DNA from 2 places in the Paenibacillus sp. Dod16 genome. Region 1 is predicted to be linked to the other one. Evidence: riboswitches for the same ligand, from Rfam matches in the RefSeq annotation. Region 1 holds a riboswitch; the other holds the start of a gene.

Region 1 (13,325 bases):
CCTAACTTCCTGACTATCAAGGCAAGGCAGATCGAGGAATGGGCTAATAGTCAAATCGATGCCCGAAGTCGTCTTCCTGTGTTGTTGCGGAAGTTAGTGCACTCGACCGGCAATGGACTCCAAAAGGTCGACTTTCCTGGATATGACAATGCGCAGCGCAAAGGTTCCGATGGCTTCGTACAAGCTGCTGTAGCTACGCCTTGGATTCCAGAGGGCGACTCTTACTGGGAGTTTGGTACCGACCAAAAGCCAGGTTCTAAAGCCGAGAGCGATTATATTGCTCGGCTGACCTCGGTAGATCCCGCCGTGAGAGCAGAAAGCACCTTTGTCTTCGTGACACCTCGCAATTGGCATGCCAAGACTGACTGGGAGAAGTCCAAGAACACGGCTGGCGACTGGAAGGCGGTCAGAGCCTTTGACGCGAGTGATCTCGAACAGTGGCTTGAGCAATCCGTGCCAGCGCAAATATGGCTAGCAGAAGAGCTAGGCTTAACAGTAAGCGGTTATGAAACGCTGGAGCAAGCCTGGAACAGTTGGGCGAATGCCAGCGAGCCACGCCTAACGCCAGAAATATTCGCTCCTTCGATCGCCGCGTACCGCGATACGTTTAGGACTTGGCTTGAAAAGCCAAGCAGCAGGTCCTTTGTTGTCGCGGCCGACTCGCGGGATGAGGCACTTGCTTTTCTGGCTTGTCTGTTCGATGATCCAGAACTTCGCCAATTCAAAGACCTAGCCGCGGTTTTTACATCACCCGAGGCGCTCAGGATGCTCGTTTCTTCATCAGTGACGTTCATCCCAATCGTTTATTCGGAAGTCACAGAGCGTGAACTTATCGACGTCCATCACCGGCTTCATTGCATCGTATTTCGCCCTCGTAATGCTGTCGATACGGAAGCAGATATCAAGCTCGATTTACTTAGCCACGAAGCTTTTAAGGAGGCTCTTACCTCGATGGGAGTAGAGGAGGGTGACATCGACAGGTTTGCTAGGGAATCGGGTCGTTCACCGACGATTCTCCGTCGTCGACTCTCTCAGAACGTTGCGATCAGAAAGCCAGAATGGGCAGGCGACGACGACAGTGCAAAGGCTCTCGTGCCAATGACTCTAATTGGAGCTTGGCACAGCGAGACGGAGGCCGATCGTAAAATCGTCTCCAATATGGCAAATCGAGAGTATGAAACGATCGAAGTTGACATCGCCCGTCTGCTTCAGTTCGATGATAGCCCGGTTTGGTCTGCGGGGCAATATCGTGGTGTGGCTTCGAAGCTCGACGCGTTGTTTGCAATTGCTCGGATGGTGACACCAGCGGATCTCAGCCGGTTCTTTGTCTCTGCTGAATACGTCCTTTCAGAGGCCGATCCGGCTCTAGAACTATCCGAAAAGGACAGGTGGGCAGCTGCGCTTTATGATAAAACACGCGATCACTCTAGTGCGTTGCGCAAGGGTATTTGTGAGACACTCGTCATCCTGTCTGTTCATGGAAACCACCTGTTTCAGAGTCGTCTCGGCATTGATGTCGAAGGCCGGGTCGCTGTATTGATCCGGAAACTTCTAACACCGTTGACGCTCGAAAAGCTGCTTTCTCACAACCGCGACCTACCGCGTTATGCAGAAGCAGCGCCTGACGAATTCCTCAAAATCATCGAGGAAGATTTACGGAACGAAAATCCCATTGTCTTCGGCACTCTAAAGCCAGTTGACAGTAGCTTGTTCGGGGTTTCACCATCACGTACGAGTCTTCTTTGGGGATTGGAATGCCTTGCATGGAGACCACAGAATCTTCCACGCGTGTCGGCGATACTAGCCCGGCTTTCCCAATTGAAAATTGACGATAATTGGGCAAATAAGCCTGAAGCAAGCCTTCAAGCTATCTTCAGATCATGGATGCCACAAACGGCGGCATCAGTGGAGCAGAGGCTCAAGGTATTGGAGATGATTATCAAGCGTTTCCCGGATGTTGGTTGGGAAATTTGCATCGAGCAAATTAAACCGGGTTCCCAGATCGGGCACAATAGCTATAGACCCAACTGGCGTAGCGACGCCTCCGGGGCTGGACAGGTCGTCACACGAAAGGAAATGTACGACTTCAATCGAAAGGCTCTGGACCTTCTAATAGCTTGGCCGTCTCACGACGAAAAGACACTTGGGGCATTAGTTGAGTCTCTGCAGGGTATGCCTGCGGAGGACCAAAATACGGTCTGGGATCTGATCGGTGAATGGTCAAGGAACGCTGGCGAATCTGCTAAAGCAGCACTGCGCGAACGCATTCGGCAGTTTGCTTTCACTCGACGAAGCCGCTACCAGAAGCTCGGTGAAGCAACCCGTGATCGTGCCCGCGAATCCTATGATCTTCTCCGTCCCGAAGATCCAGTCATACGTCACGGTTGGCTTTTCGCTGAGCAGTGGGTGCAGGAATCGATTGATGAGATCGAAGAGGAGGATTTCGACTATCGGAAGCGTGACGAGCGGATCGATAGGTCTCGCCACGATGCGATGAGAGAAATATGGAACGAGTGTGGTTTTAAAGGAGTTCAGAAATTGATGTTCGGCAGTGGAGCATCGGGCGTCATTGGCCGCTACGCAGTATCGTGTGTCACCGGAGTCAAGGCACGAGTCGATTTCATCCGGCGCTGCCTTTCTCTTGAAGGAGATCTCCGCAGTAAAGCCGAGTGGTGCTTACAGGGTTTCTTGCTGGCGATTGAGGATGACTCGCGTGTCGAAGTGTTGCAGACAGCGGCCCAAGAGTTGCCTCCCGATGAGCTCAACCGGTTGTTTGTAAACGCACCGTTTCAAGCATCCACTTGGCGTCTCTTGGATGGGTATGGCGAGGATATCCACGTCGGGTACTGGAAAGATGTGTTCCCGTCTTGGAGCCGACACACGACAGCCGAGCTAACTGAAATGATCGACAACCTCCTGAAGGTCCGGCGCCCCCGTGCAGCGTTCCACGCCGTTCACATGAATTTCAAGGATATTGAAACCTCCCGCTTAAAGCGGCTGCTGCGAGATGTAGTAACGGTTGATGCCGAACCGGCAGGCCAGTTCAAGTTGGACAGCTACTACATCTCAGAGTCATTGGATTCGCTTAATGGGCGCGCAGACGTCACTCGTGATGAAATGGCCCAGTTGGAGTTTATGTTCATTGACGCTCTCGATCACAGTGAGCACGGAATTCCGAATCTTGAACGTCAAATAGCGGAGTCACCGGTGTTATTTGTCCAAGCGGTGGCACTTGCCTACAAGCGGAGAGACGAAGGCGAGGACCCAACGGAATGGAAGATTGAGAATCCCGAGCAGCGGGCGGCAGTCGCAGCAGCAGCTCATCGCCTTCTTGAGCAGATAACAAATATCCCTGGCACTGACGTAAACGGAAAAATCGACGCAGAGGCACTTATTGCTTGGCTTACCGAGGTTCGTCGTCTATGCCGCGAATTCGGTCGTGCTGAGATTGGAGATCATTGTCTTGGCCAATTACTTGCCAAGACGCCGGTGGGGGAAAGTGGTTTATGGCCCTGCGAAGCGGTCTGTGAGGCGATGGAGGGGATAGCATCCCCAGAAATAGGAAGGGGATTTTATATCGGCGTTCATAATTCTCGAGGCGTACATTGGCGTAACGAGGGTGGCGAACAGGAGCGTGAACTCGCAGCAAAATACCACACCTTGGCTGAGCGTTTATACTTTGACTATCCATATGTTGGGAGGGTTCTCGAAGAAATAGCTGAATCCTATGAACACGAAGCCAGGTGGCAAGATTCAGAAGCGAAGATCTCAAAGAGACTTCACGATTGAGGATTCGTGGCACAAGCGTGTTAAAATGAGGTTAGGATAGGCTAAGCTCGACGGGAAGGTTATGGCAGATGGGCTTCATTTGCTTTCGAGGTCTCAGAAACCAGTTGGTAACTGAAGGGGAGGCTTTTGTTTGCTAAAACAAAAGCCTCCCCTTGGCAGTTTTGGCGTAATGGAGTTAGCAGGTATAGCCAATACCTCGATAGCTGTTCGTAAGCCGTTTCGCTTTCCCGCAGCATTTTCTAGGAAAGATATTCACTTCTGGTTTAGCATCACCTGTATTGATTCCCACTGGCCAATTGGGAATTCATAGCCGACGCATCTAGTGTGAAAATAACTGCCATATTCATGGCAGCCTTTTAAAATATTTCTTCGTGAATCGACCAAGGACGCGTTTGTCATACAATCAAACTCCGACCGTCTATGTTAATCAATAGAACAACTTTTTCGACTAAAATGAGCATAAATAGACAGAATTATGCTCATTTTTTATTAATGCTCAATATCAAACAACCTAAAAAATATTATTTCTCCAGAGAATTAAAGATTAAACAGTTTTATGCACGCGTTTTTTATGTTGATACCTAAAAGTACGACCTTGATTTCTTCCAGCTTGGTATAATCGCGAGGGAGAGTCATCATGTGTCCAACCGATTTAGGGTCAACCTGGTGCGTGCCTGGCCTTACCGGGCTATCATCGATTCCGTTGGCAATTCGCCAGTACATCTCGGCTGAAATATCGGAATTTTTACCGAATTTACGGCGCATCATCTGCTTCAATTTAGCAAGTGGCGTCTGAGCCACGCTGCCGATCGTGGGCAGCCCCATGACGTTAAAGTGGCGGGTCATCTTGCTGCCGGCCATAAACATACAGCTAACGGGCAGTTTCCAGAGGGTATCCGGAAGCGAGTCCTTGGACAACGTGTAGATGCCGGACGGATTTTTCTTGGCGTAGTTATCACAGGCGGTTTTAGCCAGGATTTTGGTTTCGCCGATGCCGAAGCGAGCGTACACACCCGTGGCATCCATGACATGACGCTGAAGGGTTCTGGCTAACTCATCCGGTGTGCCGAACAGATGCAGCGAACCGGTAACGTCTAAAAATTGCTCGTCGATACTGTAAGGCTCAACTAAATCGGTATAACTCTTGTATATCTCCGTGATTTGCATCGAGACGTCAATATACTTCTGCATTCTGGGTTTGATGACGACAAGGTCGGGACACTTGGATAGTGCCTCTCCTAATCGCTCTGCCGTCGTTATTCCTTTTGCTTTAGCGAGCGGACAAGCAGCCAACACGATGCCTGAACGTCTTTCCGGATCCCCTGCAACGACCAAAGGGCGGTTTTTATACTCGGGATGGTCTGCTTTCTCAACAGATGCATAAAAGGACTGGCAATCCCCTAACATGATCACTCGGTTAGATGATTTCACAGCGAACTCCCCTTATCTGCGATTTTTAGCCCCAGGTAGGTGTACGATCTCTGCTCGATCTCTGCCTCAATTAGCCCCCACAGTATAGACAGCTTGTGATGGTACCCTCTGCAGATGAATTCAACCTCAATGCCAAGCTTTGTTTTTCGATCCTCGTAAACCTTAATGGCGTATTCACGCATTTTCCTGCGAGCCAGAGCTAAATCGGATAATGCAGCTGCCTGCAAATGGTCGATCATCGCATTCGTTAGCTCCGGGGTCTTTAAATCTGCTCTACATAGGATCGAACGGTCATGCTCTAACACATCAAGTAAAAGGGGTAATAAAATATAATCCTTCACCAGTTGGGTTTCATCTGGTTTCAACCCAATACTCAACATCATTAACCACCTCATTGACGGGAACGTTTGTTTGTATTATATGCGAACATTCGTTCTTTTATCAATGTAAATTATACCCTTATGATGACGACTCAGAAACTCACAAGCGGTACCTAGCATAATCAGTGATTAAAGACCCCCACCTGGAGCCTTTCAATCAACGGATGGTTTTTGTTCAGATTCACTTTCATTACAAAGTCGGAAGGGATTTCTTGGATGCAAAACGAAATATCCTCCTGTAAAAATTCCGGTCTTTCAATATCGTAAAATTTCCCGGCCGCTTCTGACTTTCGAATTCGTTCAATGGTTTCTTTGGCAGATATACGATTAGTGTCTTGGAGAATTTCCGATATATATTGTGCGCAGGCCAGATCATCATCCCCTGACGGATGCGAAGCAATTACATTAATCATCATGTCATCGTCTTTTAATAAGTTCCTCTTTATAAACTCTGCGGTTGTTCTTGCATTTGTGAACCCGGTAACGAATAGATGCTTGGTGCTCAATGCGTTTAGGGTGGCTGTAACTCCATTGGTTGTCTTTTGGATCAGAAATTTCTCCCGAAGATCGAAGCCATGTAAACGCGCAGGCGAATTATCCAGCTCAAACCCCGGAATCGGCAGACCCTGTATCTCTCCCGCCAATAAAAAGTCAGGATAGATTTTCTTTAGACGTAAGGCGTCGTCCAGAGTTCCTGCCAGAATGATACCCTGAACCCCATGGATAAAGGCATAGTGCGCTACGGTAAAAGCCCTTATAACATCAATTACAATATTGATGTGTGATGCGTCCAAGGTGTGGTGGTGTCCTTGAATAATCTGTATCGGCATGTCGTATCCCCTTTTACCCGGCATAATGGGCTATTTTAGTAACAGTATATTTGCCCAAATCCAAGGAGTGCTCAAATCCTCTAATGGATTCAGCAGCCGTGATGGAATATTAAATCCGGATGTGGTGATAATTAGGAAGCATGGATAAAGAAAATGTTCTGTTCTACACGAACTTCAAGTCCGAGGAGCGATACCATGGAGAAGACCAAAAAGCGAAAACTGAATATCAGCTTTCATAGCGATATCGACCTGCAGACCGACTCCGAGGAGACACAAGACAGCGAATCTACCGGAAAATCAAAAACTTCTACCGGCTCAAAGGGTCAAGTGTGGGAATTTATCGCACTGGCAACGATTCCGATCGTGCTCGTTTTTGGCAATTCCATGTTAGTTCCGGGGCTTCCTGAAATGCAAAGGGAACTGGGTATCAGTAAATTCCAAAGCAGCTTGATCATCACGATTTTCTCCTTGGCAGCTGGCTTGTTTATTCCGATTATTGGTTATTTGTCCGATCGATTTGGACGCAAAGTTATTATTATACCCGCCCTGATCATATATGGAGGTGCCGGTATTCTGGCAGGATTCGGTGCTATTTGGAACTCTTTCGGGGTGATTATCTCCGCGAGGGCGATTCAGGGGCTAGCGGCCGCCGGAACAGCACCGATTGCCATGGCGCTCGTCGGCGATTTATATGATGGCGGGACAGAAAGCAAGGCACTGGGACTAATCGAAGCCTCCAATGGCGCGGGTAAGGTACTCAGCCCGATCATCGGCTCCTTGCTTATGCTGATCGTATGGTATGCTTCCTTCTTCGCATTTCCCGTGTTCTGTGCACTATCGTTGTTGGCCGTCATTTTTATGATCAAAGAATCGAAACATAATTCAAAGCAAGAACTAAGGAAGTACCTCGGAAAAATCGGAGACATCTTTAAAGAAAAAGGCCGCTGGCTCATCACTGCTTTTTTTGCCGGTTCGCTGGGGCTATTCATTTTGTTTGGCATACTGTTTTATCTATCCAACATTCTTGAAGACAAGCCTTATAACATTGACGGGGTCGTGAAGGGTTTGATTTTGGCCATTCCATTACTTGGGATGGTTATCACTTCCTATACGACTGGAAGCTTGATCAAGAAGAATGGCCTGTTGATTCGTTGGCTGATGAATATCGGGCTGATTGCCATGACCCTATCTCTGGCAGCTACACTTTTCTTTTTTAAGAACATTTACGTGTTTATCGGGCTGCTGACAGTCAGTTGTATCGGGACCGGAATGCTTCTTCCTTGCTTGAATACGATGATCACCGGTGCTGTTGAGAAAAGTGAGCGAGGGATGATTACGTCCCTTTATAATAGCTTGCGATTTTTGGGAGTTGCAGCAGGGCCGCCCTTGTTCGGGTGGATGATGGATAAATCGGATCAGGTTGTTTTTATAACCGTGTCTTCACTATCTTTGGTTACACTAGGTTTGGTGTTCTTTTTGATTAAGCCGCCTCGGCAGATCGGATGACCGGACAAATCCCTATGACAAAAGATGGGCACCTGTCAATGGGTATGAGCATATTATGCCAATGTCATTGGATTAAACGACTAAATCAAAAAGAATTGAGGAGATCCTAGAATGAACAGTTCCCTGCGAACAGTTTGGCCCATGGAGATATGTGATCCGAGCGGGCTGCGCGAAAATCCCGAACACGGCAAAAAAGACCACGACACCTACGGGGTCATGGAACGCGGGATGACGATGGTAATTGATAAAGGCCTGGGTAGAAACATGTTCTCAGATGTGATCGAAACAGCCTCGGATTACATCGATTGTGTCAAATTCGGTTTTGGGACGGCTCCGCTGTATAAAACGGAAATGCTGCTATACAAGATCAATCTAGCCAAACAACATGGAATCACGGTCATGCCCGGCGGGACCTTGCTTGAGACAGCCGTGCAGCAAGATGTCGTCCCCGCATTTTTTAATACCGTTTGCCGACTTGGATTTAACGCTATAGAAGTATCTGACGGCACGATTGAGATGTCTCGAAAAAAACGAACGGAGCTCATCCGGGAAGGTAAACAACGCGGACTTCGGGTTTATACGGAGTATGGTAAAAAACAATCCGGTTCCCACATCGACGCCGAAATGCTCGCGTATACGATGGAAGCGGATTTAGACGTAGGCGCGGAGTTTATCATTGTTGAAGCGCGCGAGTCAGGACTAGGCATCGGTATTTACGATAAGCATGGCGAGTGCCAGGAAGAAATGATAAATAATATCATCGACAACGTGTCGGATGCAAGAAAGCTGATTTGGGAGGCACCTCTTAAGCAGCAGCAAGCGATGCTTCTCCGCAAATTCGGATCTCATGTGCATTTGGGAAATATCCAACCCACCGAAGTGCTTTCCCTTGAAACGATGCGCCGGGGTCTTCGTCAAGATACGTTTGAACTCGGGGTGAGAGAGAAACAAACCGATGGATTTTGTTACGTAATTTAAACATAGACCAAACCACAAGAGAATGATAAATACTAGCGGGCTGCCTATGGATATCTCCAGAGTCAGCCTATACATATTTTCGTTAAAAAGATCTATCCCGGTATCCCCTCCAGGGAACAAGCATACACTTAAAAAAGCAGGACTAGCTTGTTACTCTAATCTATGAAGGATGATTCCGTGTGAACTTACAGATCCTACCCGGGCGGAAGAGCCCCTTTTTCTATCGTCATATTTCTAAGAAACTCTTCTACATTACCGCCGGCTCCATCATTCAAGGTTTTGCCATGGCCATGTTCTTGTTTCCTCACGCCATTCCTTCGGGAGGAGGAGCAGGGATCGCGGTGCTTCTGAACCATGCGTTCGAGATCCCGATGAGTCTCGGACTGTGGCTGGCCAATTTTATTTTCCTTGCCTTTACAGTCCCTTATCTTGATGGTGTCAGTGCCTTCGGGACCATATTTGTTATAACAGTGACGTCCGTTTCCGTTAATTTCTTCGAGGTGTTCCTAGAACCCCCGTTCGGCAACGTATGGATCGATCTTCTATTCGGCTCGGTTATTCTCGGAACAGGTGTCGCCATCCTTATAAAGCAGAGGGTATCGAATGGGGGAATCGGTTATGTTGCCTTAGCCATTTATAAGTATAAAAGAATCAACCCGGGCACCTCATTGTTCTGGATGAATGGAATTATATTCGCCTTCGCTGCCTATGTAATCGATTGGAAAATTATTATCCTTGCAGTTGTATGCCAGTGGATATCGACCCGGATCATTAACTGGATTCACCAGTTCCCTCCCCCGAAATCGGTCTATCAACCCGCTTGGCGCAAAAAGTGATTCTGCATATGTGTAAGAGTGATTGACAAATCTAACAAAAATATGGAAATTTGGGTCGTGCGGCCTATATTAAATGAAAAACAATGCAAGTTATAGTTTGGATATGTCATAACATGTTAGAATATTCGACAAATTTCTACTTCGCACGATAATAGCAAACCCACTGAAAAGCGGCGACGCAAAGCTACAGGGGCTAATGTGGATCTACTTAAGACCGCGATGCCAGCCAGCTGCCGAATACGACGGAAGCCTCCGTCTATTTTGTTGTGGTTATCATAATGGATGGGGTTTTTTTATTTTTTGCTGTGAGCTGTCGAATGAGCAGTGATGAATAGGAGATCGCTTTCATTATTAATCGCTTATTCTTACAAGGGAAGAGGGGGAATAATGGGTCAAAGAACACTGGTAGAAGTAAACAATCATTTTCCTAATATCCTCAGTATGACTGAAATGAAACAAAGGTTGATTGAACGGAAAGAAATTCTTTATTTGCTGCAAGAGGAAACCAGGAATATGAACAATTTGCTGTCCATACCTTATTTATTTGTTATAACAGATGCGGATGGTGCCGTTATCGATTATTGCGGAACAGGTTCTTTAAGAAGTTTCCTCGAGAGGAATAATATAAAAAATGGGACCTCGTTGGCAATGAAAGACGCAGGAAGCAATGCCATTTCATTATCCATGGAACAACAAGCGCTTTCTGTCGTAATTGGGGCCGAGCATTGTAATCGTGTGTTTTCAGAATTGGCGTGTGTTTGTACCCCCCTTCGAATAAAAAATGTGATTATAGGCTACCTTGGTCTTAGTTTTCATTATTTGCACGAGGTTACATTTGCCATACCGCTCATTGAACACCTGGCCAAGAATATTGAAGAAAAATCACCTCAAAAGGATCCCGTTCTGCAAAGGGAGCTGATCTATTCTCACTTTCACCAATATGAATTGACGAATCGCGAGAAAGAAATAGCCTATGGGTGGCTTGAGAATAAAAATGTCCCTGAAATTGCTGATATTTATGGTATTAGCCAAAGCACGGTTCGTACTTTTATTAAAAAGATCTATGCAAAAACGAGGGTCAACCATAAAGGAGCATTTCTTAAAAAATTTACATAATCGTCATAAAACTTGTCTTAAAATAAAGATTACCCAATTCTGGGTATTTTTTTTGTTGTCGTCGAAATTTATAATGATAAGTAAGTTATATAAACTGATTCGCGTTATCGATAACTGTGGCAGCTGTCATCAATCACTTGTTACGACGGGGGTAGGTGAACAAGGTGATTTCTATCGAGAGCGAACTCAAACAAGTATCGAAAAAACTCGAACTTCTCCGAAGAGAACTTGAGCGAGTGGCGAGCAGTTTCGAACTGGTGCATCAAGATGTTGTCGCAATTTCACAGTCGTTGGATAAGCTGATTATTCGTTACATGGAATTAAAAAACCAAGAGGAATATATCGAAAGAAAGTAGATCTTCTTCATACTTGAATCAATAAGGCACAGAAGATACCTTCTGTGCCTTAATGTGTTTCTATTTGGTTGAATACAAAGAGTTGACGTAACGCAACGTCAATCTATTAATCTTGGGGAAAGTAGCATTTAGGATAGGGGGATTATAAAGTGGCTGATCATCACACCGTAATGGAGTCTGGAAGATGTATTGAGTGTGGATCTAAGGAGGTAGATGGGTTTTCCTGCTATGAATTATTCGGTTTTCCCCTTGTCTGGGAACATCGTGATCCAGCGTTATATGCTTTACATTTTTGGCTTGTTTCATGTTATATGCTGCAGCATCCTTCCAACTTTACAGAGGAAGGTTACCGATTGCTGGTTGATTTATTTACGGATGCTTATGATCATGATTGGGATACCGCCTATATACTCAAGAAAAATCGAGAGTCAGTAACCAAGGTGGATAAAATAACAAACCCTCTTCCGCATAACGAAAGAAATCGCAAATCTAAATTTTGGTCAATGACCATAGAAGATATCTATTTAGGTGGTGAAACAAATGCCATCGCAAATATTATCAAGTGGAAAGAACAAATACGATGTGAATTAAAATAAAAAGATTTATTAAGGCAAGAAGTAAAAAGATGACCTCCGACATTCGGAGGTCATCTTCTGTTCATGGACCGTCTTCATGAATCCATGACCAGCACACGAAGGGAGGTGCGGCGGAGGATTCGCGAAGCCAGCCAGCAGCCGCTGACGGCGATAGCAAGCGCGATCAGAGTCAGCCCAATGACCAGCGGCCATTCCATGATGAGCGGCAGCTTGACAATCCCATAGGTAGAGAGCAGACCGCGCAGCACGGCCGGCAATGCGTAGACGCCGCAAGCGATGCCAGCCAGCGCACCGAGCGCAGCCAGTCCGGCAATGCCGCTTGTCAAGGCACGACGAATGTCGGTTGCGGTCAGGCCGAGCGAGGCATAAATGCCATATGTTTTCGTTTCCTTACGAATATGCAGCCGGCAAGTTGTATAAACAATAAGACAAGTGACAGCCATGAACAGAAGGGCCAGCATACTCATCGGAATGAGCAAAACCGCCGCGGCTTCTTTGAATACGGAATCGAGCAGCACTTCCTGCTTCAGCGCTTGAATGGAAGGGCTGTAACGTTCGTTCAACTGCTGCACAAACGCATCGTTGTCCGCATTGTCCTTAAGTTGAATAAACCCGGCGTCCGGATTCAACTGCTCGACAAGATCCGATGTGACCCTGGCGACGTTCGACATATTGGAAATGGACTGAAAGGTGCCGGTGATTAGCAATGGATGCGGTTCTCCTTCAATGTAGATCGTGACTATGTCGCCGATGCCTTTTTGCAATTTACGGGCAATATTGATCCCGATGGAAATTTCATTAGGGAGTACGGGATTACGGCCTGCAAGCGAGGCTAATCCGATCTCGTCCATGCTGCCTTCCACGACCGTCAAAGGGAGGCTGAATGTCTGTTGAGGATTGTCATCCTCTTCGGCCATGGCGATGACGCCGGTGGCTGATCCGGACCAGTTCAGACTGTGAACCCGAGGGTCGCTTTGGATATAAGATTGCATTTCCGCCCGATCTATACCTTCCGCATGGATAACCATAATCGCGATATCCGCATCGTCATAACCCCACTGGGCCGACGTTTCACTGATGCGATAGACGCTGGTTACCAGCACGGCGCCAAAGACGAGCACAGCCACTGTGATGCTCATCAACAGAAAGATCAGCGCTGCGCTTTTTTTGTTGCCGCTCACATGCTTCCAGCCGATGACCGTGGGTACGGACCATCGATCCAGCAGTCTTTTGCGGGCACCATGCCGATGGATACGACTATGTGAAGACTCCGACATGCCGTAACGGATCGCTTGAATGGGCTCGATATGGCGTGTCTTGGAAGCATAAACAAGGACGCATAGAAGGATGATGAGCAGCAGGCCGCAGCCAGTCCAGATCGCAACGTCTGCCGCTTGAACGGGAACAGGAGCTGTGTCGGATTTGAGGAAAGACAGGGAGTTCTGGATGATGACATCTGAAAGGAAGTGGCTTGCAATCAGTGCCGGGACCAAGGCGACAATCGTCA
Region 2 (17,443 bases), on a different contig from region 1:
CTGCATTTGGGTCAGCTGCTGTCGGATCCTTCCTTCCGGCGCAGGCTTGGGGACAATGCGCTGGAGTGGGCCTTAAAAAACCGGTCACTTCATACGATGATCAAACATTTGACAGGGGTTTATTTGGAGCAGTTGTCTCTAAAAAAACAATCCTAATTTAAAAAGGCGGTGTTTGTTATGAACATGCATCACGTTCCCGGGGATAGATACAACGGGTTGTTTTTAACCCAGCTTTCCCAGCCGCATATAGTTGTCAACCGACAGGTATGGGATCAGATTGCCGCCAAACTTCCTCAAGAGTACGCCATTCCAGATTTTCGCATCATCAATCTCATGATGAATGATGAACCATCGCCTCAACGAGAAGTGGGGTGGTAAGAACAATATGGGGACATCCAATTGGCAAAATATTTCGTATTGCGTGGAACTGCTCCGGCAGATATCGCCGTCCTCGGTACTTGATGTCGGCGTTGGATTTGGCCGCTGGGGCATGTTATGCCGCGAATTCCTCGATGTGTGGTCAGGGCGGGTATTTCGTAAGGATTGGAAGGTAAGGGTGGAGGGAATTGAAATATTCCCCAAAAACATTGACCGTTACCATGCGTATTTCTACGATAAAATTCACATCGCTGATGCTTTTGAATTTATTCCGTCAACTTCGCCCGGAGAATATGACGTCATGATTATGGGCGATGTTCTGGAGCATTTCGATAAGGATAAGGCGCTTACCCTGTTGAATGCCAGCATTGCTAGAGGCAAGCACGTTCTGCTTAACATTCCCATCGGATCGGAATGGCCGCAAGGCACGGTGTACGGCAATGAATTCGAGACCCACCGCAGCATCTGGACTACCGAGGAGCTTGATGCTTTCCCCGTTAAAGCCAAAAGGCATTTTAAAGACTATATTAACCGGGATTTTTCAACGTATTTATTTTCTTCGGAGTGATAAGGGTTTCGATGGAATAACAAATGTTTGCATTAGGCATTCATTTCCATCAACAGGCGTAGAGACAATAATGGTTGGGGTGTCCAGCAAATGCAGCAGCCGGGGTTATTCCCGGCTGTTTTTGTATTCAATTCATGACGGCACCAGGGGACGGAGCCGACTGGCGTTAGACCATGAACGGCTGCCAACCGTATTTTGACGCTGCTGTCGGTCAGGCTCAGCTCGACCGCTGCCGCCAGAGCATATCCATATTGCAATCAGAAGCAGGAACCACCATGATAACATGTCTAAATCTCATAAGGCACTAGTGAGTCCACATGTTATTTACATGTATTTTACTTGTATACAAATAAAGGGATATGATAAGATGAGATCGTATTGAAAGCGTTTACTAACCGGGAAAAAATTTATTCGTAAAGGGGAGAGTTTAGTGAGAAGCAAGTGGAAGAGTCGGATTGCCGCAGTCCTAACGGTTATCATGATGTTCGCAATTATCCCGTGGGCCATGCCGATCACGTATGCCGCAGATGAAGAATTGACCAACGTTATGATCAACGGCGGCTTCGAGGATTCTGAAGTAAATGGACGTTTGCCGGGCTGGCAGCCCGATGAAGACACAGCTGTCATTACCGTAAGTGAGTCCGTGTACGCAGATGGGAAACGAAGTCTTCAGGTGGAACGCCTGTCGCCCGATGCAGGCTCCGGAGCGGTCAGCGATGCATACGCCGTCCAGCCATTCGGCAATGTCATCATGACAGCAAGTGTGCTCTCGGATGAAGGTCAAGGCGGCAAAGCAGACCTCAGGTTTTATGATGCAGACGGAAAGCTTGTCTCCATGGTGAGCGGCCTGGTCGATGAACCATCGGGCCAATGGCAGAGTTTAAGAGTGGCTGCTGCGGCACCTAAAAATGCTGCAGAGGTCAAAGTCGCCTTCAAGTTTAATGGCGATCAAACCGGCAGGTATTTCGTTGACAGCGTCACATTGCAAACGCATGCGTCCTCACCGTACTTAACGAATTTGGGACCGCAATCGTCGAGTCTAACCCTGATGACTGCAGCCTTCGGTAAAGACAAGAATGGTCAGGATGCTTTGTTTACGGTCGCACAGGGTGATCCGGCACAATTCATCGTAATGGATGTTGCTTCGAAAGAAGTGAAATCCACTCATCCACTGGTTGCGCTTGACGGAAGCAACGTATCGGCAGCTTGGGCGATTGTGACAGCCTCCGACGGAAAGGTATACATCGGCAGTACGCCGAACGGGACGTTGTTTCAATATGATCCGGCAGAGGATACGATGCGGACGATCGGCAAACCGGTTCCTACCGATACCGTGATCTGGACGCTTGTAGCCGGGGAAGATGGCAAAGTGTATGGCGGAACAGGATATTCCCAATCGCTGTTTGAATATGATCCCGCATCCGACCAGACCAGAATCCTTAAATCCTTCAAGACTTCTTCGAAAGAGTCTCATATCCGCAGCCTTGCTTACGATTCCGATCGTCAAATGATCTATGTGGGGGGAGCCGATGTCGCCAAGCTTTATCAATACGATCTCGCAAGCGGAACATCCACCGCGCTTCATCCGCCTGAATTTAACGGCATGACTTCGGTTTATGATCTCCGGTATGCAGGGGGCAAACTTTTCGTGCGCGTGGATCCAGGACCCGTTATGTGTGTCTATGATCCCGATACCTCCAGCTGGATCGTAAATAAAAATACGGCCTATAATGCCCGGGGATTCTCGCCATTATCGCCAGATGGCAAAACGGTGTTCTACACCTATTATGAGACTCTCCCGGGAGGCGGGCAGCAGTGGTCGCTTTATTCGTATGATGTGAATACGGGGGTTTACGGCTCGCTGGGCGTGGATGTCAAAGGAGCAGGCGTCGCTTTTGGTTATGTTCAGCTGGATCAGGCAAAGTATCCGGGCTGGACCTTGGTCGGATTGGCCGGAAATAGCGGCAGGGCATTTTATTACAATCTGGAAACCGGTTTGATTGAGACGCCGGAGCTTCCGTTTCCGGCACAGTTTGTGGAATTGTTTAATATCGGGAAGAGCACAGAAGGGCAGATTCTGTCTTCGGGCTTCATTTCAGGCGGGGGAATGGGAATTTACTCGCCGACCCGTAACGAGACCAAGCATTATCCTCAAATCGGTCAAGTCGAAGGGTTCGGTTCATTGAACGGAAAGATGTATCTCGGCGTTTATCCTAGAGCGACCCTCTTTGAATACGATCCAGCCAAACCTTGGAACCGGACGGACCCATCAGAACCGAATAACCCGCTGCGGCTTGGTCAGTTGGGTTCGGAGCAAGACCGGCCCGTAGCCATGCTCGGGGTCGAGGAAGAAAACCTGTTATACATCGGTTCCTATCCAATTGCAGGCAAAACAGGCGGGGCACTTACCGTCTACAATCCTGTTACCGGAAAGTTTGATGTGAAGCGCGACATTATATCCGGTCATTCGATCAATTCGTTGCTTTACCAAAATGGAAAGCTGTTTATGGCCACCGGCGCGATGACCGGCGGAGAGGGGAAACTTGCCATTTACGATACAGCATCAGGCCGAGTAGAGCTGGAACAGGTACCTGTTCCGGGCAAAAAAGCAGTAACCTCTTTGATATGGGGCCCGGACGGTAACATATGGGGAATGGCGCTGGGGGCTCTGTTCATCTATGATACGGAACGCCAAGAGATTATTTACAGTGAGGATATGTTTCCTACAGCAGATTATGCACACAGCAATCCTCGATTGACCGTTGGAACCGACGGCAATGTGTACGGTACCATTTATACGGGATATGTTGCTGACCATACGTACACGAGTAAGATGTTTAAGATTGACACAGCAAGCAAATCGCTGTCCATCTTGTTGGAGAGCAATGCGGAAAAGCTGGCGCAGGACGACTTTGGCAACTTCTATTTCAAATATGGCAGCGAGCTGATGAAGTATAGCGACCCGAATCTGGTCATGCCGCTGGACAAAGTACAGCTCGAGGCTGAATCGCTCCAGCTTCACCCGGGAGATGAGGTCGGTTATTCCTACGAAGTCTTCCTTGAGAGAGGAAGAACGACTAAGGAGTTATCCGGCGCTCACATTGAGTATTTGAGCAGCCGTCCGGATAAGGCGGTGATCGACCCCAAAGGAAAGATTATCGCCAAGCATCCGGGGCAAGCCGAGTTGTCGATTCGAATTACATTGAACGGGGTAACAGTTGAATCCAATAAAATCAAGGTGAAAATAACCGGACCTTTTTAAAACTGTTCATGACATATAGCAATATGAGGCCGTTGTCCTGGACAACGGCTCTTTATTTTATTATCCAGTGATCCATTAGACCGGGAACTTGAAGGATGGAATTACCAAGTGGGTTGAACTTATGAAAGTTTTCTGATCGGAAGCGAAATGTCCTTACCAGTTATAGATGGTAATTTAGTCCTGTTTGACAGGAGGCAAAAGTTATTGGACTTGATGATTCCTGCTGTCGCAATTAGGTCAATGGATATAGGAGTGAAGTTAAAAAATAGAACAATTTTCTTGATCAGCCATCATCTAATATCCAAGTAATTACAGAAAATCGCTGCCTTTCTTTTGAAAAGAATAGCTTTAATACATAGTTAAGTGAAGTGTAGTGAAGTCGGGGAATAGAAAAAATTAGTAAAGATTAACTATCGCGACCTAGAGCTTTATGATAGTTATCAATATCATCAAAACCATTCTTGAAAGACAATATTGAACAAAAGACCTATCGATTTTCATTTGGAAACAAGATACAGTAATTGTAAATCGAATACATAATATAATCATGGTTTACAATTTAAATACTATTTTTGTACGACAATAGCAAACCCACCGAAAGGTGGCGACGCAAAGCTATAGGGGCTAATGCGGGATCTACTGCGACCGCAATGCCAGCCAGTTGCCGAATACAACGGGAAACCTCCGTTTTATTCATTATTTTGAATTGAAGAAAGGGGTTTTTTTGACGTTCCAAAAAACAACGGTGGCTTCGCTATAAAAAACTAGTTTGGGGTTGAAGGGGGACATTACTTGATCGCAGAATGCGAAGAGGATTTTTCTGTTCGTTAACAATCAGACATTAATGAATCGATTATCCGGGAGGTTGATGGTCATGGAACAAACGACTTGTGATGTATCAATTGACGAATTGCCGAGGGGGGGATGGGCCGACGATGAAGGAAACCAGGTTCGTTTTTCCCTTGATTTTGCAACGACCCGAAAACTCCATGAACTTGCGTTCAATTTCGGAATAACTGTGGATATGGCACTTATGGCTTGTTATGCGATCCTGCTTGCCAAATATACCGGCGAGGATGATCCCGTAATTGGGTATCTGTTGGAAAGACAGATGTTTCCTATACGTTACTCTCCTACTGTACATAAGCCATTAGGTAAGTTTCTGATAGAAGTCAAGCATACCACGATGCAAGCACTCGAAGATCGGAATATGCGAAAGAATTTGAGCGGCAACCCGTTCATCAAAGCGGCGTTTACTTGGCAAAACGCCAATGCCACTCCTTATGAATCCGATCAGCTGGGGACGTTTGAGCTTGCTTTGACGGCTTTTAAGAAGGAATTTATCATGATACACCTTGAATATTCGACCCGCTCCTACAGAAAAGAAACGATCGAGCAGATGAGCGGCCACTTGAGCCGAATCGTGCATGAAGTAGTTGATTTCCCCGAGAAGGTGATTGCCGACATACGTATGATGTCGGAAGAAGAGGAGAGACAGATTCAGGCTTTCAGCGGATCTAAGACGGACTATCCTTCCAGCCAAACGGTCCATTACTTGTTTGAGGAACAGGTCCGTTTAACCCCCGATCGCCCGGCGGTCATGACCGAGGACCATCAGATGTCCTATCGGGAATTGAACGAACGCGCGAATCAGCTTGCAAAAGCACTGCAGGATCACGGCGTTAAGCCGGAGAGCGTCGTTGGCATTGTCGCGGATCGGTCTGTCAATATGATTGTCGGGCTTACAGCCATATTGAAAGCTGGCGGCGCTTATATGCCCATCGAAGCCGATTTTCCGTGCGAAAGAATCGAATATATGCTCAAGGACAGTCGAGCGGGATTTTTACTGGCTCCTTCCAGTTGGAAGCCTGACATAGCATTTGAGGGAAAAGTAATTTATTGGGACAACGCGCAGCTAAGCCTTGACAGCTGTCCCCATACGATATCTGCAGCAACCTCGCAAAGTCTAGCCTATATCATCTATACTTCCGGATCAACGGGGACACCGAAAGGAGTCATGGTTGAGCATCGTAACATCGTAAGACTGGTCAAGAATACCAATTATTTCAACTTTTCCAAGGAGTATCGAATTTTGCAAACCGGTACAATAACATTCGATGCGTCGACCTTTGAAATTTGGGGATCCCTTTTGAACGGATCTACTTTGTATTTGATGAAGGACACGGACCTATTTGACCTTTACAAATTGAAGGAAACCATCATCGGCCACCGCATTACGGCTTGGTTTCTGACTACGGCTCAATTCCATAATCTGGCCGAACAGGACCCAGACGCCTTTCGTATGTTAGACACCTTGCTAATCGGCGGAGAAGCGTTATCGCCGAAGCACGTAAATGCCGTAAGGAAGAGGTGCCCCGATCTGCGGATGATCCATATGTACGGTCCAACGGAAAACACGACGTTCTCCACTTACTTCCCGATCGAACGTGATTTCGAATCGACCATTCCAATTGGCAGACCAATATGCAATTCATCCGCTTATATTCTTGATAAACAGTTGAAGCTTCAGCCGATCGGAGTAGTAGGAGAGCTTTGCGTCGGAGGAGACGGTATCGCGCGGGGGTATGTGAATCAGCTGGAATTGACAGAAGCCAAGTTTGTGGAACATCCGCTCCTCGGGGAAAGGTTATATCGAACGGGGGATTTGGCCCTGTGGCTGCCGGATGGCAATATCGAAATGATCGGGCGAATCGACGATCAAGTAAAGATCCGAGGGTATCGAGTGGAACCGGGAGAAATCGAGACCCGGCTATTGGAACACAACGCAATCTCGAAAGCCGCGGTAGCCGTCAAAGCAGACGGAAGTGGAAATCCGATAATATGTGCGTATTTTGTTGCGAAACAGGTGTTGTCCGAAACGGAAGTCAAGGCGTATTTAGCCCGGAATTTGCCTGAATATTTCCTGCCTTCACTTGTGGTGCAGATGGAAAGTTTGCCGCTTACCCCTAACGGGAAAGTCGATAAAAAAGCTCTGCCGGACCCTGATCTTCTTCGTCCGATGCTCGTCAACTGAGACGAACCGCTAAACGAAACGCAGCAAATGCTTAAAAAGATCTGGCTGTACAAGGATGTGGAGCAAATCGAGACCGCATTTGACCCGATCTATCGATGTTTATCGTCCAGTCATCACCAATGATGGATGGGAGCACACTAATTTGGGTAGGGAGCAAGGAAGGAAAAAAGTGAACAAAACAGATAAAGAGAAGTCAAGGCTAAAGTATGATGACGGCAAGCAGTCACCTTAAACAAAGGTTGACTGCTTTTTCTTTTGTGAACAGTTTAACCTTGCTATTCCATCCGCCACTGTCGGATTATCATCAAAATTATTCTAAAGTTACTTCAACCGACAGGGGATTGCCCCCCGTTGTATAATTCATTAATACAAAAGCATGTCCACATTACATAGGGGCGGGGTTATGATGCGCAAATCATGGTTTAAACGACTACTATTGTCCTACATGCCGGTATTTATGATTGTCATCACGTTTATTTTCTTTGTTTTCTTTCAAATGTTCAGTGAGCAAAGCCGTCGCGAGGCGCTGAATGCCAATAAGACGCTGTCCCTACAGGCGATGCGGATCGTGGATACGTCGCTCAAAGTGATCGATAATATGATCGTCCTCGAGAGTATCAACAGCGAGTCTTTGAACAATTTTTTTAAGGCAAACTCAGGAAGTGATGCCTACATCAACATCAGGGCCGTGCAGAAGCTTAAGGAATTGATCAATTACTATCCTTTGATCGATTCCATTTACTTGGTGCGATATTCGGACGGATATGTGTTGAGTGATGCAACCAACGCTTATATCGGTTCATATCCTGACCGCAAATTTATCGAAGAATATCAGGTGTCCAAGACTCCGAAGTGGACTGGTGGGCGCAGCTTCGAGCAATTCAAAATGATTGGCGGTAAACAGGTGGCCAGTCTGGTGCGGGGATCGCCATACATGAAAAATAATCTCGGCATGATCGTGGTTAACGTTTCGGCAGATTCGCTGAAAAAATTGACGGAGAATATGTACGAATCCAAGGTCAGCTTTATCCAAGCTAAAGATGCTTCCGGTCAGCTGTTGTTCGGGAGTGAGGCGAAAGTTAAAGAATCCGAGCTCTTCTCGGAATATACCTCGGACTACACCGGTTGGAAATATGGAAGCGGTCTCATCAATGGCGGATATGTCAACACGATTTCAGAACTCTATAATCTGTGGTTTGTGATCGGACTCCTCATGATCGCCGCCGGATTCATCTGGATGATCTATGTGACTCGGCGCAATGCCAGACCGATCGAGCGGATCGCCGAGCGATTCAGCGACTATTCCCTGCCTGTAAGGGGCGCGGGCTTATGGAAAGGCAGTCCCGATGAGTTCGCATTTATTGAGTCGGCGTTCGATCATATCCTGGAGCAGTCCAGACAATACCAGGAAAAATACCAGGAAGATCTTCATCTGCGGACAAGGTATCTGTTCCATCAGCTGATTGAGGGACAAACCGATATGAGTCTGGAAGAGTGGCAGGAGGAAGCCGCCATACTGAATTTACCCGAGCCGCTGGACCGGTTTAGGTTACTCATCATTGAAATGGACAACTACGGAGAGTTCTGCCGGAAGTATACGGCGAGTGATCAGAATCTGCTGAAATTCGTCCTCCGGAACGTGGTGAACGAGATTGCGATGAAGGAGAGTATTCGTTTGTGGTCGGAATGGACGTCGCCCTCCTGCCTTGCCGTCATTTACTTTGAGGGGGACGAGACAGAGGAGAGAGAGGGAGAAGCTTTATCCCGTTTTGGCGCGAAAATGCGGGGTTGGACCGAGCAAAATTTGAAATTTACCGTTACGATTGGAAGTGGCGAGGAGGTTTATCGGATCCAAGACCTGTCCAAGTCGTATAAAAGCGCAGCCCAAGCGCTTAAATACAAAATCGTGCTCGGGGAAAACCGACTGATCCGCAGCGAGGATATCGCCGGCACCAGCCATGCCGAAGTGTACGCTCACCTAGGAGAAATCAGCTCGATTATTCAATCCTACCGAATGCTGAACATAGGGTGGGAGGAGGCATATGAGGCATGGTTCGGACAGTTAAAGGGCAGCCTTCTTACCAATGAAGAGATATTTAACCTGATGAATTATTTACTGTATAACGTCGGCCGGGAGCTTTCGGACATGAATAAGGATGTCTACCGCGAGTGGTCCCAGGTACGGCTTCCCCTACTTATGGAAATGCTGGACCATGGCAGTTCACTGGAGCAGCTGCGGATTGAAATCAAGCAAGTCATGACCAGTTTGTTCGAATCCGTGGGTCAGCTACAAGAAGGCAGGCAGTACGCAGCGCTTATCCGGGAGATCTGCAAGCTGATCGAACAGGACTATGCCAACCCGGATTTGTCGCTGGAGATGCTCGGGGATCGTTTTCAGCTGAATCCCAAATATATAAGCAAGTTGTTCAAGGGACATACCGGACAGAGGTTCGTCGATTTCCTTATCCAGGTACGGATGCGTGAAGCAGTGAAGCTGTTGTTGGAGACGGATGCCTCTGTACAAGAGATTGCGGAGCGGGTTGGCTATACCCACGCCATCTCGTTAACGCGAGTATTTAAACGGATTATGGGAACGGCACCGGGCGAATACCGCAGCAATCAGCTCCGCAAAACGAACAGTTGAAAACGGTTTCTTTGTAGAAAACGGTTAAGGTGGCGAGCTCATCGCTGCCTTTTTCGTTATAAATCATGCAGGCGAAAATGGTTAACCCGTTTATTCTTGTTTCTTGTTGATCGTAAGATCGGGCGTTTACAATGGCAATACATTCCGCCGCATCCAAAAGGGCGCTAACGATATCCGCAACATATAACGGAAGGAGTTCATGCTGATGCGAAGTCTCAACAATAAGTTACATGGCGGTCCCGGGCTACCCGGTCCTGCTCAGGTCGGCACCCGCTCCCGCCCGCAAACGACGTGGATCCGGATCAGGCGTCACTGGCAGCTGTATCTGGGTCTCCTGCTCCCCTTTCTTTACTTGATTGTATTCAAATATGTGCCGATGGCCGGGATCGTGATTGCATTCAAGGACTACAGCGTCATTAAAGGGATTTGGGGAAGCCCTTGGGCTGGATTCAAATACTTTGAACAATTTTTTGAATCCCCAAACTTCTGGCTCTACATCAAAAACACGCTTGGGATCAGTTTCTATGGTCTGGCCGTCGGGTTTCCGGCACCGATTATTCTGGCGCTCGCCCTGAACGAAATCCGAAATGGGCTGTTCAAGAAGAGCGTACAAATGATAACTTACGCTCCTTACTTTATATCGACGGTTATCATGGTATCGATCATTATCGTCAATTTGACGCCCCAAGTGGGCATGGTCAGCAAGCTGTTCGAAATGATGGGAGTAACCAATACGAATTTTATGGGTATGCCTGATCTGTTCAAATCCATTTATGTCTGGTCCGATGTGTGGCAGTACACCGGATACGGGGCGATCATCTATATCGCTGCGCTCGCCGGAGTAAATCCTGAGCTGTATGAGTCGGCCAGGGTGGATGGGGCTTCCCGCATCCAGAAGATCCTCAAGATTGATATCCCCAGCCTGATACCCGTGTCAGTGATCATGCTGATCCTGAATCTTGGCAACATTATGAAGCTGGGTTTCGAAAAAATCTATCTAATGCAAAACCCTCTCAATCTCGCCTCTTCCGAAGTCATATCTACTTATGTGTATAAAGTAGGTCTGCTTGGGTCGAGCTTCAGCTTCTCGGCGGCGATCGGCTTCTTCAACTCGGTGGTGAATTTGCTCCTGTTGATCGCCGTGAATTACATCGCCCGAAAGCTGTCGAGCAGCAGTCTGTGGTGAGTCGAATGAATTCGTCGCCGAGGCCGACTGAAACCATACCTAAATGAAAAAGGTGCCAAGGAGGGAACAAAATGCCCAAAACAACAACCGCTATTCGGGAATCCCGGGGGGACCGCATATTTGTCGCTTTGATCTATGCTTTCCTGACCTTGATTCTTATCATCGTGGCCGTGCCATTGATTTATATTCTCAGCTCATCCGTAAGCTCGCCGCAGGCCGTCGTGTCCGGAAAGGTATGGCTCTTCCCAGTCGATTTTACATTGGATGGATACAAGGCGGTATTCCAGAACCCGCAGATCGGCGTCGGCTATATGAACTCCTTGTTCTATACGGTCGTAGGGACGGCGATCAACGTGTCACTGACAATCATGTTTGGATATCCGCTTGCCAAGCGGACGCTGTACGGCCGACATTTCTTTATGATTGTGCTGGTTATTACCATGATGTTCGACGGGGGGTTGATCCCGTACTATCTCCTGGTGAAGGATCTTCAGCTGCTCGACACCGGTTGGGCGATGATTCTGCCGGGAGCCATGGGCGTGATCCAGGTTATCGTTGCCCGCACCTTCTTCCAGACGACCATCCCAGATGAACTGTCCGAAGCGGCGGAGCTGGACGGATGCAGCGATATCCGGTTCATTCTCAGCATCGTCCTGCCTTTGTCCAAACCGATTATTGCCGTCATGACGCTCATGTACGCAGTTGGACATTGGAATGCATATTTTGACGCCTTGATCTTCCTGAGATCTCCGGACTTGTTCCCGCTGCAAATCATTCTGCGCAACGTCTTGATTCTGAACACGGTGGATCCGTCGATGATGGCCAATGTGGATCAGGTGCAGGCGCAGCAAGGACTGAAGGATCTATTAAAATATTCACTGATCGTGGTCGCGAGTGCACCGGTACTGATCATTTATCCGTTTGTTCAGAAGCACTTTGTCAAAGGAGTCATGATCGGTTCCTTGAAAGGATAAGTGGGAACCCAGCTTAAGGGAGGTGGTGCGGTCTTTTATTCAAGGAAGATACGGGTGATTGGAAGTTTACTGATTGTGATCAGGAATAACATGAAAAAGAATGGGGGAGTTGTTTTGATGCGCAAAGGGTGGACGAAGTCTTTAATCGCGTTGTTAATCAGTATGTTGACCTTGACGATGCTGCTGAGTGCCTGTGGAGGATCCTCCAATCCGGAGAACCCGGACACTGCTGCTGGTGAGACAGGGGCGGAATCGCCTTCGGAACAAAGTGAATTGTTTACAGAGGTCGGCACCTATCCGATTGTGAAGCAGCCGATGACGATAAGAATGTTTGCGCCGCAGTTTCCGACCATCGAGGATATGAAAACCAATGCCTTTACCGTGTTCCTGGAAGAGAAAACGAACATCAAAATCGATTGGGATCTGGTTCCGAACAATGCCTTGAAGGATCGCAAACAGCTAATGCTCGCCAGTGGAGACTACCCGGAAGTCATCCTGCATGGGGACCTCTCCAAGGAAGAACAGATGAAGTATGGATCGCAAGGCGTGTTTATCCCGTTGAACGACCTGATCGAACAATACGCGCCGAATATAAAGAAGGCAATGCAGGATATCCCATATATGAAGGATTCGATAACGGCCCCCGATGGCAATATTTACGCCCTTCCTCAAGTAAATGAATGTTATCACTGCGATAACGCATTGAAAATGTGGATCAACAAGAAATGGCTCGATCAGCTGGGACTATCCGTTCCTACCACCACAGAAGAGTTTTACAATGTCCTGAAGGCTTTTAAGGATAAGGACCCGAATGGAAACGGCAAGGTCGACGAACTCCCGCTTTCGGGATCAGATGAGATGTGGGCGGGAAACGTTTCGGCCTTTCTGATGAACTCCTTTATTTTAGATGATTATAGCGAGAAGAATGCGGGCACCTTCCTAAGGGTCATTGACGGCAAGGTTGATTTTACGGCAAATAAGGATGAATGGAAGCAAGGGTTGATTTACTTAAACAAGTTATACAAAGAGGGATTGATTGATCCGGCAGCCTTTACACAAAACGCTGACGCGGTTCAGCAAATGGCCAACCGGGAACCAGACAACGTTATGGGAGCTTTGTCTACCGCGCTGATCAGTTATGCCTACAGCATGGATGATAAAGCGCCTCGGCATAAGGATTACGTCGTGGTTCCACCTCTAAAAGGGCCCGGCGGCGTTCAGCAAACCCTGAATTTTGCCGGCATTGGTAATTCCCAGTTTGCCATTACGAACAAAGCGACCAACGACCAGCAGATTGCAGCGATCCGCCTCGCGGACTACCTTTACACCGAAGAAGCAATTCTGCTGCAGGAGAACGGACCGGAAGACAAAGGTTGGCGAAAGGCACAAGACGGAGAACTGGATATTAACGGAAATCAAGCGAAATATACGTCGATTCCGAAAACGGACAAAAAGCCAACGCATAATGACGGATGGGAACAGATCGGGCCTTCTTTAAGAACTTATGCGTATCGAGCTTCCTGGACCGCACCGCAAGATCCGCTGGCACCGGATGGATATGGGACGCGGCTGAATCAGGTATCCAAGGAGTATGAGCCGTTCCATTCCAAGGAGCAATACCCAAATGGCGTTTTTATTGCGCTGGAAGACGCTGAGATCGCGGCGCAAATCAAGACTGCGTTGATCGATTACGTAAAGTCCAACATGGCTCAATTTATTACCGGATCTAAAGACATCAATAAGGAATGGGACGCCTACGTCAAGGGATTAGACGGACTCCAACTAACCCAATACCTTGAAATCTACCAAAAAGCTTTGGAAGCGAAAAAGTAAATGCTGAATCGTTATGGGGTTCTCCGCAGTCGGCTATGCCGAGCGGGGCCCTTTTTTTCTTGTGAGATAGCATTTCGGCGCCAGACATTTCATTAAGCTAACGGGCAGGATAATGCGAGTATTAAACGAAAATATTTGTAACGGCTCCCTTGATGGCGCTGTCCATGCTCGGCTTTGTACTACAATGAATGTACATTAACATTGTCCAAGAAGACGCAACTAATTTGTGCACAAATAGTTGCGGTACGAAATTGACGGGATATTATACTTTTGTCGAGAGGAGGAATCTGATGGAATGGCTTGAACGGATGAATCGGGCGATGGACTATATCGAATTAAACTTGGCTGGAGAGATCGAACTGAGTGAAGTTGCTCGTAGAGCATGCTGCTCATCTCATCAGTTCCAGAGGATGTTCTCATTCATTACTAATGTAACGCTGGCAGAGTATATTCGGCGCAGAAAGCTCACTCTTGCCGCGCTCGAATTGCAAAATAACAAAATAACAAAGCAATTAGAGTGATCGATATCGCCATAAAATACGGTTACGAGTCTCCGGTTTCATTCGCGCGGGCATTTCAATCGCTTCATGGGATCACGCCGGCAATGGCTCGCCAAGACGGAATTGCTCTTAAAGCCTATCCACGTCTCTCATTCCTGATTACGATTAAGGGGGTGGATGCGGTGAATTATCGGATCGAAACGAAGGAATCATTCGAAGTTTTCGGTATTGAACGAGTTTTTCAAAGTGATGAAAGTGGTGATACACCGAGCACGCCGGCACAATTCTGGCAGCAATCCCACGCCAATGGCGAAGTTGAGCATTTGGTGAAACCATTGAGACGTTGTATCGACGATTTTATGCGGAATGGCTCCCGACGTCAGGCAATGAGCATGTGGATGAAATGGAAATGCAAGTTTGCGGCGAAAGAGGCGGCCTTCACACTGTTGAACTGTGGTTCGCCGTTAGGAAAATCTAATGCCTGCATCCGACTTTGAACACGAATCCCGATATGCTAATAAAGGAGATGGGAAAGATGCTAAGAAAATTCAACCCTCCAGGTATGGTTTCCTCGGACATTTATCACCACGGAGTAGAGGTTACATCATTCCAACAAATGCTGTTCATCTCAGGTCAAGTAGGTGTAGGTCCGGATGGAATTCCCGGTATAGGTATTCGGCAACAAACGGAAATGGCGATCCATAATTTATACAAGGTTCTTGCAGGTGCGAATATGGATGCCAACGACATCGTGAAATCCACGATCTATTTAACGGATGAAAATCAACTGGGTGCCTTCATGGAGGCTGGAGCAGGGGCCTTGCCGACTCCTCCCCCGGCGACGACGTTAGTTATTGTCAAAGCCCTTGCATCGCCTGATTTGCTAGTTGAGATCGAAGCCGTTGCAGCGAAGTAAGTTTGTTACTATACATTTGATACCCAAGTTACGGGGAAGGATGATTACCAGGGAACAGAGAACAGACTCCTTTAGATAACACCATATGCCTTAACCCATCAATACGGCATGCGTGTTAAAGAGGAAGGCAGACAAGCTCATGGTCCCATTATATTAGAGTTTTTTATAGACGTAGCAACAGTAAAAAGGGGCCGTTTCTCAAGATCTAAGATCATTTGGGACGGCCCCTATTTACAATATGTTTTATTATAAAGGTTAAGAAAATGGTATGGATCTCTGAAACCTGCTGTTGTCCTTGCTGTGTGAGCTACTCTTTAACCGAACCCAGCGTAATCCCGTGAATGAAGAAGCGCTGGAGGAAGGGATAAACGATAAGGACGGGCAGCATCGCGATGAAGATTTTGGCGGCATCGAGTGTCCGGTTGGACAACTCCGACAAGCGACGGTACTGGTCCTCGGACATCGTCGATGGATCGACCGAGACGACAAGCTGCTGGATATACGTCTGGAGTGGGTAGAATTGCTCACGGGACATGAAGATCAGACCGTACAAGAATTCATTCCAGTGATACACGATACTGAACAGCGAGACGGTCGCCAGCACCGGCACGGCCAGAGGGATGTAGATCTTGAACAGGATGTACCATGGTCCCGCGCCGTCGACAAGGGCGGCTTCATCCAACTCCTTGGGCAGGTTGCGGAAGAAGTTCATCGTGAGGATAACATTGAAGACGAGTGTCTGCGCGCCGCCTACCAGGACAAGTGCCCAGATGCTGTTCAGCATGTTGAGCTCTTTGACCGTCAGATATAGGGGGATCAGACCGCCGTTGAACAACATCGTGAAAATGAGAATCCACATGAACACATTGCGCCCCTTGAATTCTCTCGCTGTCCGCGAGAGCGGGTAAGACATGAGCACAACCATGATAAAATTGAGAATAACCCCCAGCAGCACTCGCTCGGTCGATGTCCAGAAGGACCGGAAGAACTGATTGTCATTGAGAATCTGGTTATATGCGTTGAGATTGAAATCGACTGGCCATAGCCAGACCTTACCGGCCGCAGCGGCAGAGTTGGAGCTAAGCGAAAGGGAGAGCGTGTACCAGATCGGCAGGACGCATGACAAAGTAATGCCTATCAGGACTACAATCAGTATAATATCAGTCACACGGTTGCCGAACGTCCGGTCTCTGACCACGGTCAGCACCTCCTACTCTAGTTGGAATGGTATGAGTTTACATAGCTTTGCATCAGGATGAATCCTTAGAATATGCGATAGTTAACAAAACGGTAAGCCAGATAATACGAGACGGATATCAGCAGGAAGCCCACAACGGACTTCAACAGGCCGACGGCGGTCGCAAGTTCATATTGGAGGTTGAGCAAACCTGTACGATAGACCCAGGTGTCAATAATATCACCTGTAGAATAGACGAGCGGGTTGTACAGATTGAAGATCTGGTCGAAGCCCGCGTTAAGCACATTACCCAAGCTGAGTACCGTAAGCAATACGGCTGTCGTGCGGATCCCGGGCAGCGTGATATGCCAGAGACTTCTCCAGCGTCCTGCGCCATCGATGTTGGCAGCTTCGTACAGTGCCGGGTTGATACCGGTAAGCGCGGCAAGATAGATAATGGTACCAAAACCGAATTCCTTCCAGACGTCACTGCCGACTACGAGGAACGGAAACAGCTGGGAATCGGCAAAGAACAGTTTGGGCTGGAATCCGAACAAAGCAGTCAGTTGATTAACGGGTCCATTATAGGAGAATAGATCTAGTACAATGCCCCCCAGAATAACCCAGGATAAAAAGTGAGGCAGATAGACAATGGTCTGAATCCAGCGTCTGAGAATCATCAGACGCAGCTCATTGAGCATCAGTGCAAACAGCAGAGGCGCAATCAGATTGGCGACAATCTTCATGGACGCGATGACAAGCGTATTCATGAAGACTTCCTGTGTATCCTTCAGCAAAAACATATACTTGAAGTGCTCAAGTCCCGCCCAATCCGAGCCAAGGATTCCTTTGCCTGGATTAAAATATTGGAACGAAATGATGATGCCGAACATCGGAACGATGCTGAAGACGAACAGCCATAGAAATCCCGGGATCAGCATCAGATAATAATGTTTGGCGAAACCTCTCAT

What was found. Region 1 has a riboswitch for cyclic di-GMP ahead of ACPV3A_RS03920 (LuxR C-terminal-related transcriptional regulator). Riboswitches for the same ligand answer to the same signal wherever they lie in the genome.
Positions count from the first base shown of each region.
Region 2: it holds a riboswitch for cyclic di-GMP, as region 1 does, so the genes downstream of both, ACPV3A_RS23590 (non-ribosomal peptide synthetase) here and ACPV3A_RS03920 (LuxR C-terminal-related transcriptional regulator) in region 1, are expected to answer to the same signal.

Region 1 is NZ_JBNDYG010000003.1:428,241-441,565, reverse strand. Features, by position in the region: gene ACPV3A_RS03955 (HigA family addiction module antitoxin) at 1-3,789, shown strand, start outside; partial or broken gene ACPV3A_RS03950 (DNA polymerase IV) at 4,372-5,196, opposite strand; gene ACPV3A_RS03945 (hypothetical protein) at 5,217-5,603, opposite strand; gene ACPV3A_RS03940 (2-phosphosulfolactate phosphatase) at 5,723-6,430, opposite strand; gene ACPV3A_RS03935 (MFS transporter) at 6,626-7,936, shown strand; gene ACPV3A_RS03930 (phosphosulfolactate synthase) at 8,048-8,914, shown strand; gene ACPV3A_RS03925 (YitT family protein) at 9,106-9,750, shown strand; cyclic di-GMP riboswitch class I at 9,894-9,988, shown strand; gene ACPV3A_RS03920 (LuxR C-terminal-related transcriptional regulator) at 10,138-10,866, shown strand; gene ACPV3A_RS03915 (Spo0E family sporulation regulatory protein-aspartic acid phosphatase) at 11,022-11,222, shown strand; gene ACPV3A_RS03910 (DUF5946 family protein) at 11,372-11,818, shown strand; gene ACPV3A_RS03905 (ABC transporter permease) at 11,893-13,325, opposite strand, start outside.
Region 2 is NZ_JBNDYG010000034.1:92,126-109,568, forward strand. Features, by position in the region: gene ACPV3A_RS23565 (glycosyltransferase) at 1-156, shown strand, start outside; gene ACPV3A_RS23570 (hypothetical protein) at 178-378, shown strand; gene ACPV3A_RS23575 (methyltransferase domain-containing protein) at 386-946, shown strand; gene ACPV3A_RS23580 (hypothetical protein) at 979-1,203, opposite strand; gene ACPV3A_RS23585 (hypothetical protein) at 1,377-4,208, shown strand; cyclic di-GMP riboswitch class I at 4,783-4,877, shown strand; gene ACPV3A_RS23590 (non-ribosomal peptide synthetase) at 5,083-7,242, shown strand; gene ACPV3A_RS23595 (helix-turn-helix domain-containing protein) at 7,646-9,886, shown strand; gene ACPV3A_RS23600 (ABC transporter permease) at 10,092-11,072, shown strand; gene ACPV3A_RS23605 (carbohydrate ABC transporter permease) at 11,144-12,046, shown strand; gene ACPV3A_RS23610 (ABC transporter substrate-binding protein) at 12,164-13,879, shown strand; gene ACPV3A_RS23615 (hypothetical protein) at 14,170-14,400, shown strand; gene ACPV3A_RS23620 (hypothetical protein) at 14,484-14,876, shown strand; gene ACPV3A_RS23625 (RidA family protein) at 14,915-15,295, shown strand; gene ACPV3A_RS23630 (carbohydrate ABC transporter permease) at 15,603-16,493, opposite strand; gene ACPV3A_RS23635 (ABC transporter permease) at 16,559-17,443, opposite strand, start outside.